One region of the Faecalicatena sp. genome, then DNA from elsewhere that is predicted to be linked to it. Evidence: riboswitches for the same ligand, from Rfam matches in the RefSeq annotation. Region 1 holds a riboswitch; the other holds the start of a gene.

Region 1 (9,111 bases):
GACTGCCTTTAAGGTAAGCAGCTCCGGGTCTCCCGGTCCCACTCCGATCCCATAAAATCTTCCCTCCATGACTATCTCCTCTCCTTCTGTATATATTCCAATAATTCCGGGGTATCAGAGGTCATCCCTAAGATCCCTTCTTCCACGGAAAATACGATCGCTCCGATCTTTAGCCTTTCTCCGGCCCGGTAGGTTAAGTAAAATTCGATCCTCTTTATGATGTCCTTCATCACGGCCTCAAGCAGTCCCTCTTCTTTCAGGATTCCGACTGCCTCTGTGGTCGTAAAACAGTTAATCAGCCTTTGTAAGACCTCCGGGGATGCCCCGTTTAACGCGGCGTGGGCCGTAAAGACCTCCATCCGGCAGTCTGCCTGCCTGGAATGGGTATTCATTACCCCGGCCGCCAGCTTGACCAGCTTCCCGATATGTCCGATCAACAGGATTCCCTTCATCCCCAGGCTGACCGCATCATCAATGGTCTCGCCAATGTAGTTGCTGCATTTGACCGCCATCTCCCCGTCATAGCCAAGCTTTTGTGTCAGAAAGTCACTTCCGTAATTGCCGGGAACGACATAGCACCAGTCATGGCCGTTTTCCTTGAGCATCTTCATTTCCAGATAAATGGTATCGGTCAGCGCCTTCTCGCTCATGGGCTCCACGATCCCGCTTGTTCCAAGGACAGAGATGCCGCCTGTAATTCCCAGCCGGGGGTTGAAGGTCCTGTCTGCCAGTTCCCGGCCTTCTGGTATGGTGATGAGGATGGTAAGCCCGCCCTCATACTCCCACTTTTTTCTCTGGGACTCTACGGCCTCTAAGATCATCCGGCGGGGCACTTTATTGATGGCCGCCTCCCCGATGTTCTGTTCCAGTCCCTTCTTCGTCACTCTGCCGACCCCTTCGCCGCCGTCCAGGTGCAGCTTCCCGTCTTCACATCTTGATACGGCTGCAAAGATGAGGATGCCGTCTGTGACATCCGGGTCATCCCCGCTGTCCTTTCTGACGGCACATGAGACAGTATCCGGGGTCCTCCTGATCTCTTCCACATCCAGATACAGGCAGACACCTTTCGGAGTCATGAGGGAGACCTGCTGCACCGGCTCCCCGCTAAGAAGCATGCAGGCCGCGGCTTTCGCTGCTGCTGCCGCACAGCTTCCTGTGGTGTACCCGGTGCGAAGCTGCTTCTGGTTCTTCCAGATGAGCTGCCCCCGGCCCTCTTTTCTGCCTGCTTTTAACGCCTGCTTTTCTTCCATACCGATGCCTCCTTTTCAAGTCTTCCTGTACGACTCCTGACCTCAGATTTTCGCATCTTCCGGTCTCTTCTTTAAAACTCAGTGTCTCTTTTACATCACGGCTTCGATATGCTCGATATAGATATTCCGGATTCCTCTCATCTCTCCCAGACCCTTGATCACGGCATTCACTTCATATCCCGCATCCTCAAGGATCGTCTTCCAGGAATCCTCATCTCCTGCCATATCGTTTTTCGCGTGATCGCCTGCCACCAGCATGAACGGCATCAGGGTCACCTTCTTAGCCTCTGCGATCTCCAGCTTGGTCATCACATTCTTCAGATCCGGGAACCCTTCCACCGTTCCCACCAGGACCTGATTGTAGCCGAGTGAATGGAAGGTATACTCCAGGGTCGGATAAGCAGAATTCGCATGGTGGTCTGTCCCGTGTCCCATCAAAACAAGCATTTCCCCTTCCTCCAACTCTACCTCTGCCATCATGGCATGGATGGCTTTCTTGTAATCATCCACACTGGTGAGGAGAGGCCTGCCTGCACGGACCTTTCTGAAACGGTCGGTGTACTCCATCACATCACACATCATCCTGTCATTTTCGATGCCGTTGATGATGTGGGTCGGCTGCACGATCACCTGCTCGATGCCATCCTCCGCCATCTGCTCCATCGCCTCTTTTACTGTGAAGAAATGCAGATTCTCCACTTTTTTCAGCTTCCTGAGGATCATCTGGCTTGTGAATGCCCGGTATACCCGGTAATCCGTAAAGGTATCCCGGATCTGCTGCTCAATCTTATCAATATTCTTCTCCAGTGTGTCCAGGTGGCTGCTCCCGAAGCTTACCACCAGGATTGCCTTCTTTGTCTCTGTCCTCTTTTCCATCATCTCACCTTATTCCTTTTTATATTTCGTAACTGCTTAGAACCATGAACAGTTACAATTCGTCTATATATTGTTCCAGCTCTGCCATGCTCACCGGCGGCTTTAACTTAGCATCCAGTATGCCTTTTTTTACAAGCTGTTCAAATAATTTTAAAACTGCAGGTTCTTCCTGATTGGTCATCATAAGAGCCTCCTGGCTTGTACATACTGTGACCGGATCTGCCTGCATGAGCACCTTTCCTTCATGCATCAGGACGATTTCATCTGCCCAGGACAGCGCATAATCGATGTTGTGAGTCGCCATCAGGATCGTGATCCCCTCCTCTGCCAGCCGGTCTACGATCTGGTTCACCATCTTTGTATGCTTCGCATCCAGGGCCGCTGCCGGCTCATCCAAAATGATCACCTCCGGGTGCATCACCAGGATATCCGCGATGGACACCTGCTTCTTCTGCCCGCCGCTTAGGGCATGGGCCGGGCGGTCGCTAAACGGAGTAATCTCCAGATGGTCCATCACCTGAGTGATCTCTTTTCTGACCAGATCCTCCGGAATCCCCAGATTCATCGGGCCAAAGGAGATCTCCTGATATACACTGGCAGAAAAGAGCTGGTTATCCGGGTCCTGGAACACGATCCCCACCTTTCCCCTCAAGCTTAGGAGTCCCTTCTTCGAATAGTCGATCGGTTTTCCATTGAAAAGCAGTATCCCTTTTTCCGGCTTATAGATGCCGTTACAGCAGAGGAAAAATGTGGACTTCCCGCAGCCGTTCGCCCCCATAAAGGCGACCTTCTGGCCTCGCTTTACTTTCAGACTCACCCCATTTAAAGAATGGGGGCCGCCCTCCTCATAGGTATAGAAGACATCCCTTGCCTCTATGATAATGTCGTCTGACTTGTCATCCTTCCTGTCAAAGCTTTCTCTGCTCACGGCATCTTCCTCCATATTGTCATTGCAAGTAATACCAGTTCAAACAGAACGATCAGCGCCACTTCCTTTTTCTTAACCGGATGCTGTACACTCAAAACCTTGATCTTCCCGTCATAACACCTGGACTCCATCGCATCATACAGCGCATTGGAGCGCCGAAGCGCCCGGATGAAAAGTCCTGCCCCCATCTGCCCGAAGGACGAAACGGAAGTCCTAAGGGAGCGGTTGCCGAGCCTGGACTTCTGCGACACCAGGATGGCAGAGGCTGTCTCCATCAGCACGAAGATAAAACGGTAGATCAGCATCATCAGCTCGATCATAATCTCCGGGCAGTGCAGTAAGGCCAGCACGTCTAAGATATCCGTCATGGTCGTGTTCAGTGACAGGAAATACAGGCAGGATACGCTTCCCATCGCCGTCATGATCAGCTGGATCCCGAATCTTAAGGACTCTTTGCTTCCTGTGATAAAAAAGGTGCCCACCGGCACGGCATATGCGTCCAGTGGGACCCTTGAAATGTTGACGATGATCGCGAGAGTACTCAATATGAGGAACGTAAATGGAACAGCCAGCAGACGCATGTACCGTCCAATAGAAATTCCCCCTTTTCTTACCGTCAGAAAGCCATTTACCAAAAGGGCGGTTCCGGCGATCAAAAGGGAACGGCTGACAATGCAGAATAAAAGTGTCAGCATGGAAAAAGCGAACTTCTCCCCTGCATTCACATAACGAAGCTTTGAACGATAACAAAGCTTATCCACTACAATCATATCTTGCTCCTCTCCGGCGCAGTTTCTTCTCTCCGGTCTTTTACGATTCCTCCCGGTCTTCTTCCTTTTTCTGCCACTTCCTGCGCTCTACAAAGCGTCCCATCACAAAGGCGATGATTCCGACGCCAATCCCGGTCTGAAGACAGAACAGCATGCTTTCCACCTCTCCCGGCAGTTCCCCGCCAAGTGCGGTTTCTAATACCGGAGTAAACCAGGGCGTATACTCCCTGCCCTGGATCTCTTCTACCATTACGCTGCCCGCATCATCGGAACCGCCGAACTCGGCGCCTTTTCTTGCAAACAGGGGAACGACCGCAATCAGCACGGCAATCAGCAGTAACACAATCGTAATCTTTGCATTCTTACTCATCTTACTTTGCCTCCTTCATAAAACCAATTGCCCTTAGTTCCGGTTTCGCATAGGATTCCAGCGCCATTACGATGATGACAGTCAGGATCCCTTCGATCACTGCCAGCGGCAGCTGTGTCGGTGCAAACACACCCAGGAATTTTCCTGCTGATGCGGCAGCGCCTCCCGCTTCTGAAGGATAGGCAAGCGCAAGCTGGATACTGGTCACGCAATAGGTAAACACATCGCCTAAGCAGGCTGCTAAAAATACAGATACTTTTCGGTTCACCTTACATTTCATACATAATTTATAAATTCCAAAGGACAAAATCGGTCCCGCAATCGCCATGGAGAATGTATTTGCCCCCAGCGTTGTAAGCCCTCCGTGTGCCAAAAGAATGGCCTGGAACAAAAGAACGATGATCCCCAGAATGCTGACCGCAGCAGGTCCGAAGAGGATCGCCCCAAGTCCGGTTCCTGTCATATGGGAACAGCTTCCTGTCACAGACGGGATCTTAAGGGAGGATATCACAAAAATAAACGCCCCCGCCATCGCAATCAGCGTGATCGTCTTTCTGTTTTCTTGAATTCTCTTTCTCAGGGAAATGAACCCGGTCACTAAGAAGGGGACACAAATGACGCCCCATGCAATGCAGAAACCCGGGGGAAGATACCCCTCCATAATGTGCATTGCATTCACTGCCGGTGTGACGGCAAACATCGCTGCAAACGCGATGGATGCTTTAACTAAGAACTTTTCTTTCTTTGTCATGCTTCTCTCTCCTTTTTTTGTGTTTTCTGAAAATACTTCAGGCTCACCACAAAATCAAAAAGAGATCCGCGGCAAACACCTGATCATACTCCCGTAATCATTCAGATCCATTTAAAAGCGGGTGTTCTGACTTAGGTATCTTCACGATATTCCGCCTTCCCATACCTTACCTTGCAATGCTCTGCATATCCGCTTATCAGGCATTCTACATAATGCCCTTTGGATATCGGTAAGTCATACAGTGACCTAATGGAATACCACTCCTCCAATACAGCAACGGGTATTGTGCAGGATTCCCACCTGCTTCCCCTGCCATCCCTATGGACGGCTTTCTTCTAAACTGTCTGCCGGATCTGAATTGTTCAGCTTCTTTTATCAGCCTGATAAATTTTACCACATTCTACAGGATTATGCAATCCGGATAGAAGTACCTCAGGCCCATCGACAGGCCGGTAAAAGCACTGCCTTTACTCTGCACCTCCATGCCGGCCGCCTTATTGACCGGCATGGAGGATACATGGTCTCATCTTATTATTATTTTTTTGCTTCTTGTAATTTTTTAAGGTCCCTTTGTAGGAATTTTGGAAAGTGCTTCCTCTCACTCCTCAAAGAACATATAATCCATATAAAACTCATTGAAATCTTTGTCATTGGACAGACGGATCTCTTCGGACACGTTCAAGATCTCTTTGATGGATTTTTCTGCATCTGCGTTCATCAGTCCTGCGATCACTCCTTTTAGACAGCTGTTTCCCACTGCCCGGATCTTTCCTTCGCATTCCCCCGGAAGCAGACCGATCCCCACAGCTTTTCTGATATCCAGCTGATAACCGAAGCCTCCGGCGATATAGACCGTCTCCACATCCTCATAAGAGATGCCATATTTCTTGATCAATGTCTCCAGGCCGGCCCTCACTGCGGATTTAGCGAGCTGGATCTCCCGCACGTCCTTCTGGTAAAACCCGATCTCCCTGCCGGACGCATCTTCTCCGAGACAATATCCCTCTTCAAAGTAAGGTTCCTCTAAAAGTCCGGTATCATCAAGCAGCCCCTCTTTTAACAATTCATAGGTAATCTCCACGACCCCCGTCCCGCAGATTCCCGTGACCGGTTTCTCAAGGATGGTCCTAAGCTCTGTCTTCCCGTTTTCAATAACAGCGCTGCAGACAGCTCCCGGGATACTGCCTGTCCCGCATGTAATATTTCCGCCCTCGAAGGCCGGGCCTGCTGCCGTGGATGCCACATATATCTTATCCTTGTTTCCCACCGCCATCTCCCCGTTTGTTCCCAGATCGATCAGGACCGATACCTTCTGTCTTTTTTCGAAATCCAATGCATAAAGCCCGGCTGTAATATCCCCTCCTACATAGGTGGAAATCCCCGGGCAGATCGTGACCTCAAAGTCCCATCCCAGACCTTCTGCATATGCTCCAAGCAGCTCCCCGGACGTTGTCTGAATCGTATCCAGATTCACAGCCGTAAAAGGAGATACTCCCAGTGTCTCACAGGAATATCCCATTAACAGATGAACCATCGTCGTATTTGCACCCACCGTCATCCGCCCGGCTCTCATGCCTCCATTGTCCGTAAGCTCCCTGATCCCGGCTGCCAGATCTTTTCTGATACTCTCTCTAAGCGCTTCTCCTTTTCCGTTGTTGGAGGCCTCGATCCGGCTGATCACATCCGCGCCGTAAGCCCTCTGGTGGTTCATGCAGGTATATGTCTTAACGCTTCGTCCATTCTCCAGATTGATCAGCTGCATGACGATGGTCGTAGTCCCTATATCCACTGCGATCCCGTACCTTCCGGTCTTTTGCCCCAGATCCTGCGGTTTTGCTTCTTCCTTCTCACTGCCGCCAAAAGCGGTTAAGACCCAAAAGCCCTCCTCCTGCCCGCAGTCCAGCGTGATCTTCGCATCTCCGGCTGCATAGGCGCGGCAGGCCAGACAAAAGCCCTCCCGGATCTCTTCAGGGCGAAAGAATTCCTTATCCTTTGCAGAGGGACACACCTCTCCTTCGAGAACCTGGATCCTGCATTTCCCGCAGGTTCCGTGCCCGGCACAGACCGCACTCAAAAAAATGCCATGCTCCTTTAGCATCTCCATCAGTGTCTGGTCCTTTCTGCCAGTGATCCTGACAGGACCTCCCTTTACACCTTCCACCACCAAGGTGATTTCCGGTATGTTTCGAAGCTTACAGGATAGATTCGGACATCTTCTGCAGTCATGTTCGATCTGGAACCGCTCTTTTTGATCATCCAGCAGATATACCTGACAGGTCGTCTTCACCGGGTCGTACATGTAGCTTTCTTTGATACGGATGCCTGCCGCCGCTTCTCCGCCTGTTACCTCCAGAGCCTTCTTCTGTACCTCCATGGGGATATCCTGGGGAGCTTCCAGTCTGCGCACGACTCCTTTGTTCTTCTCCCTGCACAGCCGGATCACTGTCTCCGAGAGAAGATGGTCCATCTGGAACAGATAGTCATCCGCCATAGCATCCGCCAGCATTCCTCCCAGGTAATTTCCCTTTGCAAACAAAGCCGTTGACCAGCTGCTGATCCTGCTGCCCACGGTAGTAATGCTAAAAAGAACCTCTTTTGCTCTGCCAGTATATCCCTCTGCCGGAATCCCCTCCAGGCTTCCGAACTCCAGCAGTGCTGCCGGCTCCATCTTCTCATATGCCGCGGGCAGCATTTCTTCATATTCTTCCAGCACTTCCGTATAGATCGCACTGTCTTCATAGCAGTCTATCAGATTGAAAACATTTTCTCTGCATATCTGAATGTCGAATTCTCTTATGATCATATGGGTGCCTTTCCCTGCTTAGTTATTCCGGTCGGTCACGGCCTGTTTTGCGACCTCCGCCGCTGTAGCTGCATCCGGTGTATAGTAATCAGCACCGATCTGCTGTGCAAAGCTGTCATTTACAGGCGCTCCGCCTATCATCACGATATATTTACTGCGGAGTCCCTTTTCATTGAGCTGGTCGATGCAGTCCTGCATCTTCGGCATCGTTGTTGTAAGGAGCGCTGACATACAGATCACATCTGCCCCCACCTCTTCTGCCTTATCAATAAATACAGATGGCTGAACGTCTACACCCAGATCGTAGATCTCAAATCCTGCTCCTTTGAGCATCATGACAACCAGGTTCTTGCCGATATCATGCAGGTCTCCCTGTACCGTTCCGATGACAGCCTTTCCCACAGGCTCATTCCCAACTTCCACAAGCTTCGGCTCCAGAACAGACAGCCCTGCGTTCATTGCTCTTGCCGCAACGAGGACCTCCGGCACGAACACCTCATTATTTTTGAATTTTGCTCCTATGATCATCATACCTGATAACAGACCTTCATTCAAAATTTCCTTTGGGTCTATTCCCTCATCCAGAGCCTGCTGTACCAGCGCCTTCACATTTTTTGCTCTTCCCTTTTGCAGAAATTCTGACATTTCCTGAATAATAGACATAATTTCACTCCTCCATCTTCTATAAACTTTCTGTTTTCTGGATCTTATTCTATCTTTTTTCAGGTTTTCATTCTGGTAATTTTTTCAGAATCTTTGTATAAATATTTTCATTTTATTTCGAAAATACATTCCCCATTTTTTCTGATAATATGGTAAACTTACTGTACATAATCAGAACAAAAATGTGGAGGAAAGACTTTGAAACCTTTATTATATTCTATCGTACCCGAAGATACACTTAAGGCAATGACAGACACCTTCTATGCCTGTATGCAGATCCCCATCCAGGTCATAGACGAACAGGGCGAATTCCTTGCTCAAAGCGGGCAGATGTCAAACTTCTGCCGCTGCTTCCAGGATTATCTGCCGTCGGACGATACCTGCGAAAAGATGCATATCTCAGCCAGCAAAAGAGCGGTCACCCTGGGCGAGCCTTATATTTTTGCCTGCCATGCACAGCTCAATCATATCGTATTCCCGCTGATCAGCAAGAAGACTTTCCTGGGCTCTATCCTGGCCGGCCCTTTCCTGATGGATTCCCCGGATTCCATCCTGATCTCCGATATTGCAAAAAAGTACCGCATCCCGACCACCGAAGCCCTGGACTTATATGATGAGACGTCCAGCATCCCCGTTGTCACACCTGCCAAGGTCAATCACATCAGCCGGCTTCTCTACTATATGTTTGCCAACCTGATCG
Region 2 (9,111 bases), on a different contig from region 1:
GTCTGTGTCCACCTGCCAGACCTGATAAAGACAGCCCCTCCAATCCAAAAGCGGCCAATACAGATCCCATGAAGACAGCTCCTCCTTACACCGGCTCTGCGAAAGCCGGCAGTCATGCTGAATTGGAAAAATCTTCCTCCACGAAGGTGTTTAATTACGAATAAGAATATGATGTCATAAATGGGCACTTTTACATTCATGATCTGATTATATTTTCTCCCGCTGCGGGCATAATAAACCTCGTAACAATTAATTTTTAAGGAGGTTTTACCATGGCTGAAATTTCTATGCTTGATTTACAGAATCTGCGTCATTTAATTGGCGGTTATGACACAACACATTGCAAAATGACTGAATATGCATCCCAGGCTGAAGATCCTGAGGTGAAGAAGCTGTTCCAGGATGCAGCTGATTCTGCAATGAAAAACAAACAAGATCTGATGAAATTCTTATAAGGGGTGACGCATATGAATGAAAAAACAATGGTTTCCGATGCTTTAGTCGGAGTAAACGGAGAATTAAAGATGTTTGGCGGAATGATCCCGCAGACAGAAAACAAAGAATTAAAGCAATGCTTAAAGCAGATCCGTAATGAATGCGAAATGTCACAGGAGAAGCTTTACCAGGTTGCAAGAGAAAAAAGTTATTATATTCCTGCTGCCAAGGCAACACAGGAAGAGATCGATCATGTAAAAAACATTCTGAACCAGCCGAAGACGTTCTAAGTCACACATCGTCTCGTTGAAGAAACAAGGATCAATTTAAAAAGAAGGATACCGTGTGCTGATCGCACCTGTGTATCCTTCCTTTTTACTGCTTAGCATTCTTTACTCTTTTTCTTTTCCCTCTGCCCAGAGCTCGTCTGCCTTTCCCTTCCATTCTTCGGCATACTCCATACATTTTCCACAGAGGTGTTCCACTGGCTCAGGTGACTGCATATCTGTGGATTTTGCACCTGTTTTCTTCACCATTTCCATCAGCTTTTCCGGATTTTCGAGCATCGGACAGGGCCTTAAATGGTTTTCGTTGAAGGGCTGCCCTTCCCGGTATGCCATGAACAACGGCTGCTTTAATGCCTCAAGCAGGCTGACCTCTTTGATATTGGCACTGGAATAGTGGATAAAAACACATGGTTCCACGTCTCCGTTGGGATTGATATGACAGTAGTTTCTGCCTCCCGCAATACATCCGCCCACATATTCCCCGTCATTTTGGAAGTCAAACGTAAAGATCGGCTTACCGCCTTCCATCCCGCGAATCTCACGGATCCTGTGATACATATACTCTCTCTGCTCCTTTGTCGGCATCAGTTCCACAGCAGCATCATTTCCTACCGGCATATAGTGGAAATACCATGCATAACGACATCCTTTTTCGATGATCATATCCAGAAATTCATCCGAGGTGACCGTACCGATGTTCGCTCTGGTATAGCAGATCGAGGTGCCGAATATCTGTCCATGCTTTTTCAATGTGTCCATCGCTTCCATGACCTGATTGAATACTCCTGCCCCCCGCCTTCCATCATTGACCTCTTCGTATCCCTCCAGACTGATGGATAAGGTCAGATTCCCAACCCGGTCCATCTCCTTGCAGAATGCGTCATCCACCAGTGTTCCGTTCGTAAATGCATGAAATGCACAATCGTTGTGTTTCCCGCATAGCCGGATGATATCCGCCTTTCTTACAAGCGGTTCCCCGCCCGTATACATATAGAAGTAAATGCCCAGCTCTTTCCCCTGAGTAATTATGCTGTCCAGCTCCTCGTAAGTCAGCGACATGGTATGTCCGTACTCTGCCGCCCAGCAGCCCGTACATTTCAGATTACATGCACTGGTCGGATCCAGCAGGATCAGCCAGGGTATATTGCATTGATACTTTTCCCGGCTCTCATGCATGATCTTTGTCCCGCTTAACATGGCCTCGAACCCTAAGTTCATTGCAGTTGTGCGAATCACATTCGGGCTGACCTCATCTAAGATCCGGTTCACATACTTCATCCATTTTCCTTCCGGATCCCGGATCATCCTTCTTGCCGCAGCATAACTCTCCGGGCGGAATCTGTCTTTTGCAAAATCCTCTGTCAGGTCAACAATTTTTAAAAAGCTCTTTTCACGGTCTTTATTGATATGTCTCATTGCAGAATCAATCATTTTTCCAAATGCGGCTCTCTCTGCCTGATGTCTTATTTTTCCCATAACTTCGATCCTCTACTTTCCTAAACCCTTTTCTAAACGTACAGCACACCTCGTTTTATCTAGCTGATTCCCCGTACTAACAGTTCAATTCCTCCCATCAAAAGGATGCATCCTCCCAGAGTGACCGCCTTGTTCTTTGACTGGCAGCCCATCCAGTATCCCGCATAAATCCCCGCAGTCACACTCAATGCTGTCACGATTCCCACGCTGAGAATTGTAAAGAAAAAGTCTGCCTGAAAGAACCCGAAACCGATTCCGGCAAGGAATGCATCTACACTTGTAATGCATGCCCATATGGCGATCTGTTTTATCCCCACGGTATCATCCTTGCGCTCGATGACCACTTTCTGCTTTCCGGCTTTTACAATCATATACAGACCGAGGCCGACAAAAATAATGACGGAAAAAATTTTCCAGTGTAGCGCGGCCCGGCCCGCAGACACTTTCAGGACCGGTATGCTGGTAACCAGATTCCCAAGCAGCAGGCTTGCCATCTGCCATACCGTAAAAACCGCGCCGATCTTGACGAGTGAACTTTTCCTAATCTCCGGCAGCATAGCGCCTTTATACAGGGCATATGCAAACACATCCAGGGATAAGCCGACTGAAATCATCAGGATTTCAAATACTGCCAATTTCCTCCTCTCCTTCCCCTTTTCTTTGCTTACTTTTATTCTAACCCCCGTACTCCGGGAAGATAATATGCAGGCATACCACATTGTATCCTGAGAGGGACAATCCTCCCATTCTGGCGCTCTTTCGGCTACAGATCCCACAATCTGTTGCCTGCCCGGCCGCAGGGTGTTTCAAGAGCAAAGGTTTTATGATATAATTTCTGAAAAGGAGAAACGATCATGGAAGATAAAAAGGAATTGACAAAGGATTTACTCACGATGTCTTTCAAAGAGCTGGTCATGCAGACTCCCTTTGACAAGATCACGATCAAAATGATCACCGACGGGGCAGGGGTAATACGACCTACTTTCTATAAACATTTTCAGGATAAATACGAGGTGATAGAATGGATTTTAGAAAAGGAAATCGCCAGTAAGATCCAGGTACTGGCAGATTATAATATGGAAGAGGAGATTTTCCGCCTTCTGTGCAGCTGCCTTGAGAAAGACCGTGAATTTTATAAGAAATTATATGTGGTCGAGGGACCGAACTCCTTCGAAGATCTGCTGTACCGCTATGTTTTCAATCTGCTTTTGTCCCTGCTGAATAAATACCCCCTGCGGTCCCCGGACAAGATAGCGATGCTGTCCAAGGACGCGCTGGCAAGGTTCTATACATTCGGTCTGACAGATTCTTTAAAATACTGGATCACTCACGATACTCCCTACTCTTCTGAGCAGGTATGTGAGGCTTACAACTATATCATACGAAATTCCATCCTGGATGTCATAGAATTTCCCAGGACGAATTCGTAAGCCTGACAGCTGATTCATGGGCGCAGTTTCGGAAATATCCGTGACTGAAAGTATTTTTTTCCCCAACATTACAAAATTATTCTTTTCTTCTGTACAAAAGTCGGCTCCTATGATATATTAAAAAAAATTTAAAGAATATATGCTTACCGGCAGCGGGAATCAGGTGCGAATCCTGAACGATGAGGTCACTGTGAGAGGATCAACGATCCTTGTAGTCAGATTACCTGCCGGCAGGTAGAATGAAGCTTCCATTCAAAGCCGAGCATTCTGAACATGTCGATTACAGACAGGTTTTTTGCGTGGAGGCAGGCCTGTCTGTTTTTGTTGGCCAAATTCTATTTTTATAAGTCAGATAAAGCTCAAACTGCAGGAAAGAACAGGAGGATAAAAGAAATGGAAGAAAAGAGAAAAAGTTCAAAGGGTCTGATCATCGGCCTGGTTGTTTTGATAGCAGCCTGCATCGCGGGACTGCTGCTTTATCAAACAGTGATGCCAAAAGGAGAAAAGGGCTCCAAAACGATTCAGGTGAAAGTCACTCACGGCGATAAAAGCACCGATGAGTTCACGTATCATACAGATGAGGCATATCTGGGTGAGGTCCTGAAAAGTGAAAGTCTTGTCGAAGGAGAAGACGGCCAGTATGGCCTGTACATCACCTCCGTAGATGATGAAAGGGCTGATGACTCTAAGCAGCAGTGGTGGTGCCTGACCAAAGACGGTGAACAGGTCAACACATCCGCTGACCAGACACCGATCGAGGATGGCGATGTATTTGAACTGACATTGACTGAGGGGTATTAATTGCGGTTCAGAAAGAAGGGATTTTATGAAGACAAAAGATCTGGTAGTCATGGCAATGTTAACTGGTATTATTTTCGCAGCTCAGGTCGCTATGGCCTCACTTCCCAATATTGAAATAGTCACGCTGCTGGTAATTCTCTATACACTGCTTTATGGAAAGAAAGTATTCTTTATAATATACGCATTTATCGGACTGGAAGGCCTGTTCTATGGCTTCGGGATCTGGTGGCTGAATTACCTTTATATCTGGACTCTGTTGGCACTGCTTGTCCTGCTTCTGGGAAGGAGGCAGCATTCACCGCTTTTCTGGGCCATTATCTCCGGTGCTTATGGGCTTTGTTATGGAATGCTATGCGCCATCCCCTACTTTATCGTGGGAGGGATCGGCAGTGGAATGGCCTACTGGATCGCAGGAATCCCCTATGATGTTCTTCACTGCGGGGGAAATGCAGTTATCTGTCTGCTGCTCTACCGTCCTTTATACCATGTGATGACACAGGTAGTGCGAACGGGATATGTGGTAAGAACTTAACTTATGTGGTTCATCAGATACTTCCGGCTCAGTCAAAACTGATATTCTAAAATCCACTTTTTAACTTTTCCGAATGTGATTAACACACAAAGCAGGGGGAGACATGATTCATCCGGATCATGCCTCCTCCTGACTTATGTTCTCATTTCTAATCCTGTCTTTTCCTTATTCTTCTGTTCTATCTTCCCAGAACAGTTCATCCAATGTCTTCCCAAGCGTATGGCAGATGGCAAGACAAAGCTTGATCGTGGGATTGTAATCCCCTTTTTCTATGGCATTGATGGTCTGTCTGGATACGCCAACCGCCTCTGCAAGCTGCTGCTGGGACAGATCAAATGCGGCGCGTGCCGACTTTAATCTGAGATTCTTCATACCTCTTCATCCCTTTCACGTCTGTCCTTCTGAAACTTTAATCCCATAACCACCAATACGATCAATAATGTTACTGATAAAAATAAGTTAATATAGCCATAATCCATCTCCTGATCTCTATGCATAATAACACGGACCGCAGGAAGTAAATTCAACGCAAACGCAGCTAAAAATATGGTGATGTATCTCTTCGGATTCTCCCACAATGAAAAATATGCATCATTCCATATGCTGACAACTGCGAATACAGCAACTGAAATACAAATTCCCAATGCTGTGCCTACCAGTCCTTTTCCCCAATAGATACCTGTCATATCCTGAATAATTCCATATAATACAAGATATCCAATCAAGGAGAAAAGCCCATACTTAAAAGCCTTGCCGCGGGCAATGACCTGGCGTTCATCATATTCGCACTTCATCCCTTTGTTTTTGGCACGTCGTGATATGATTACAACGACCAATCCAACCATAATCCCTGCTAAAACACCTAAATAGTAACTGCTTGTGTGGCCCATATTTCTTCCTCCTCTGATACAAAGAATCTTCTAAAATGTTACGGCATTTCATGCAGCTGCATTTTATTCCGCTGTTCCTCTTCTATGTTCACATTATAGCTCTCATTTTACTTTATGTCAATTATATTTTACATATTTTCAATTAAATCATTCATTATGTATTACAGTTGTCTCAGTCAGATTCCATTCGGATAAAAATTACTCTTGACATTCAGGAGGTACCTCTTTAAAATAGAGAGGTACCTCCTGATTTTGCTTCTTACTAAATAACCATAGAAAGGAACACCGCCGATGAGTTGTAAAAACGAAGAAATTGTTGAACTATTTTATGAAGTTGACAGATTGAGCAGGCGCTTTTCCCAATACCGCGATGGGAATCCCGGCACCTATAACGGTCAGTACCGCTGCCTTTTCCTGCTCGAAAATGTGGGCACGATCAGCCAGAAAAAGTTAACAGATCTCCTGCAGATCCGTTCTACCTCTTTAAGCGAACTGCTTGCCAAGCTTGAGAAAAAAGGATTTGTACAACGGACTGTATCTGATCAGGACAAGCGCACGCGCTTTGTTTCCCTGACCGAAACCGGTAAAAAAGAAGTGGCCGGCTATCATAAATCGCGTGCCAAAATACACGAAGAAATGGTTGCACCTTTATCAGAGGAAGAGAAAAAACAATTTTACGATATCTTATTTAAAATTAAAAATTACTATGCTGCAGAGGAGGAAAAGAAATAATGTCCTCTAATTCCAAAATAACTGACCGCAGACGAACACTCATTTTTATTAATATCCTTATTGCCTGTATCGCCTCCTCCATGCTCTCCACTGCATTGACTACTGCCCTGCTTCCCATTATGAAGGACTTACACGTATCCGTAGCAACCGGTCAGTGGCTGACCAGCGGATATTCACTGTCAATGGGGATCATCATGCCTTTGACTGCCTTTCTGATCACCAGGTTTCCCACTAAAAAGCTTTATCTGACCGGGATCGGGCTGTTCATCGCCGGACTGGTCATCTGTGCCCTGGCTCCCGTCTTTCCGGCCATGATGTGCGGAAGAATTTTGCAGGCCTGCGGAAATGGGATTCTGACTGCAATGGCACAGGTCATTCTTTTAACCATATATCCGATCGAGAGAAAAGGAACCATCATGGGGTGGTACGGGCTTTCCGTAGGCGCTGCCCCTGTTATCGCGCCGACTCTGGCCGGTATGCTGGTCGACACCCTCGGATGGAGAATGATTTTCTATGTCTCTATCGGCATCATGTTCGCAGCATTCTTGTTTGCGATTGCTGTTTTTGACGATGTATTAGAAACAGTGGATAGAAAATTCGATTTGATTTCCTTTGCCATCAGCATCTTTGCATTTGGCGGCATCACTCTGGGAATCGGAAATATCGGTGCCTACAGCCTTACAGGGATACAGACATATCTACCCCTTATAACCGGCTGCATTGCATCCACCGTATTTGTTTACAGACAGCTGCACCTGGATGCGCCATTCTTAAATCTAAGGATTTTAAAGTCCCGTGATTATACACTCAGTGTCATCGGAAGCATGCTGCTCTACCTGGTTATGATGGGTTCGTCGATCATTATGCCGTTGTATGTGCAGTCCATCATGGGATACTCTGCGACTATCTCCGGACTCGTCACGCTGCCCGGCTCACTGGCTATGGCGGTTGTCAGTCCGTTTGCGGGCAAAATCTTTGATAAACTTGGCATGAAAAAGCTGTTCATAACCGGAGCTTTATGCATGCTTTTTAGTAACGCCGGCATGATCTTTGTTACTATGCACATGCCTCTTATGATTGCTGCCGCCTACAACGTTGTCCGCTGTATCGCCATCGGCTGTCTGATGATGCCATTGGTCACCTGGGGAACGAATAGTGTACATGCAAGGTTCACCGCCGATGCCACCGCACTGCTTACCTCCCTAAGAACCATTGCCGGGGCAGTCGGTTCCGCAGTTTTTGTAGGGATCATGACAGCCGTTTCGGAACATTCCATCCCTGACTATGGAAAAAATGCTCCGATGCACGGTCTGAATGTCTCCTTTATGGCAATGACGTTTGGAACACTCTTTCTGCTTTGTATTGCTGTAATTCTGGTAAGGCCGGACGCAAAAGCTTGCAAAACTGTGTTGGACTAGAATTCCACATTTATAAATTTTACCTTTCCTGGGGTAACCGTTACACATATCTCCCATATGGATTCTGGAAATGGAGACAACAAAGCTATTTGGATACGTTTTAAGAGACATAACTGATGACGAAAGGGTGGATCTTTTAATATCACTTAGGATCCACCCTTCTCTTCTCCGAATTACTCTCTTCTTTCATAAACCAGATCTACAATCCCATTATACTTTTTGGTTTCCGTCAGTTTCAGCTTTATTTCGCTGCATCCGCCTTCAAAAAGCCGGATTCCGCTCCCTAATATTGTAGGAATCACCGAGATATAATACCGATCGATCAGATCCTCTTTTATTAAGGGCCAAACTAGCGCTGCACCGCCGCAGATCCAGATATCCTTCGGGGATGTTTCCTTTAAACCTCTCACTAATTTGCAGACATCCTCCTCTACAAATTCAATCTCTTTTGTCGGTGGTAGATTCCTGTGGGTAAGCACATAGCTTTTAAAACCGCTGTAAAACCATTTGCCAGGCGACAATTCTGTGATGAGCTGATGGTAAGTGTTCCAGCCAATCACGATTGTACTGATTTCTTTGATAAACTCGTCATAACTTACCATATCATCCTTCCCTGGCTCCTGCCCCATCAGCCAGTCCACATTTCCTTTTTCATCCGCGATATAGCCGTCCAGACTCATGGCAATAAATAAGATTACTCTTCTCATAACTGCTCCTTTTTGACTTCATACTGTAAGTCTTATTATAAACTCTATCCGGTATTTTATGAACGATTCTCAGATACCTTCTTTTCATTTATCACATTGTCAAAGTTCACACGCCATTCGCATAACGCATCTTCAATGCTTCTTCACCGTTTCACATCAAATATTTTTGATTTATTATTGACAATGCAAAAGAAATGATGCATACTAAACACATCAAAAATATTTGATGTGAGGTGAGTATATGAAAACTGATTACGCATCTGATGCCAAGATATTCAAAGCACTCAGCGATGAGAAAAGGCTTATGATACTAGAGCTGTTAAGAAACGGAGAAAAATGCGCCTGCGTCCTGATCGACAGGATGGATATGGGGCAGTCCGGCCTCTCCTACCATATGAAGATC

The links. Region 1 has a riboswitch for cobalamin ahead of AC4OGX_RS20670 (energy-coupling factor ABC transporter permease). Riboswitches for the same ligand answer to the same signal wherever they lie in the genome.
Region 2: another riboswitch for cobalamin. It lies ahead of AC4OGX_RS15915 (DUF4430 domain-containing protein); the one in region 1 lies ahead of AC4OGX_RS20670 (energy-coupling factor ABC transporter permease).

Annotation. Positions count from the first base shown of each region.
Region 1 is NZ_JBZUUL010000048.1:70,666-79,776, forward strand. Features, by position in the region: gene cobI (precorrin-2 C(20)-methyltransferase) at 1-69, opposite strand, end outside; gene cbiD (cobalt-precorrin-5B (C(1))-methyltransferase CbiD) at 72-1,250, opposite strand; gene AC4OGX_RS20650 (sirohydrochlorin cobaltochelatase) at 1,341-2,129, opposite strand; gene AC4OGX_RS20655 (energy-coupling factor ABC transporter ATP-binding protein) at 2,179-3,054, opposite strand; gene cbiQ (cobalt ECF transporter T component CbiQ) at 3,051-3,824, opposite strand; gene AC4OGX_RS20665 (energy-coupling factor ABC transporter substrate-binding protein) at 3,865-4,194, opposite strand; gene AC4OGX_RS20670 (energy-coupling factor ABC transporter permease) at 4,196-4,945, opposite strand; cobalamin riboswitch at 5,045-5,293, opposite strand; gene AC4OGX_RS20675 (ASKHA domain-containing protein) at 5,544-7,748, opposite strand; gene AC4OGX_RS20680 (cobalamin B12-binding domain-containing protein) at 7,767-8,411, opposite strand; gene AC4OGX_RS20685 (PocR ligand-binding domain-containing protein) at 8,610-9,111, shown strand, end outside.
Region 2 is NZ_JBZUUL010000034.1:9,648-18,758, reverse strand. Features, by position in the region: gene AC4OGX_RS15940 (hypothetical protein) at 273-455, shown strand; gene AC4OGX_RS15935 (spore coat protein) at 468-725, shown strand; gene AC4OGX_RS15930 (radical SAM/SPASM domain-containing protein) at 828-2,198, opposite strand; gene AC4OGX_RS15925 (manganese efflux pump MntP) at 2,258-2,833, opposite strand; gene AC4OGX_RS15920 (TetR/AcrR family transcriptional regulator C-terminal domain-containing protein) at 3,053-3,628, shown strand; adenosylcobalamin (AdoCbl) riboswitch at 3,756-3,899, shown strand; gene AC4OGX_RS15915 (DUF4430 domain-containing protein) at 4,022-4,429, shown strand; gene AC4OGX_RS15910 (hypothetical protein) at 4,455-4,961, shown strand; gene AC4OGX_RS15905 (helix-turn-helix transcriptional regulator) at 5,127-5,333, opposite strand; gene AC4OGX_RS15900 (hypothetical protein) at 5,330-5,851, opposite strand; gene AC4OGX_RS15895 (MarR family winged helix-turn-helix transcriptional regulator) at 6,143-6,583, shown strand; gene AC4OGX_RS15890 (MDR family MFS transporter) at 6,583-8,001, shown strand; gene AC4OGX_RS15885 (dihydrofolate reductase family protein) at 8,175-8,708, opposite strand; gene AC4OGX_RS15880 (ArsR/SmtB family transcription factor) at 8,950-9,111, shown strand, end outside.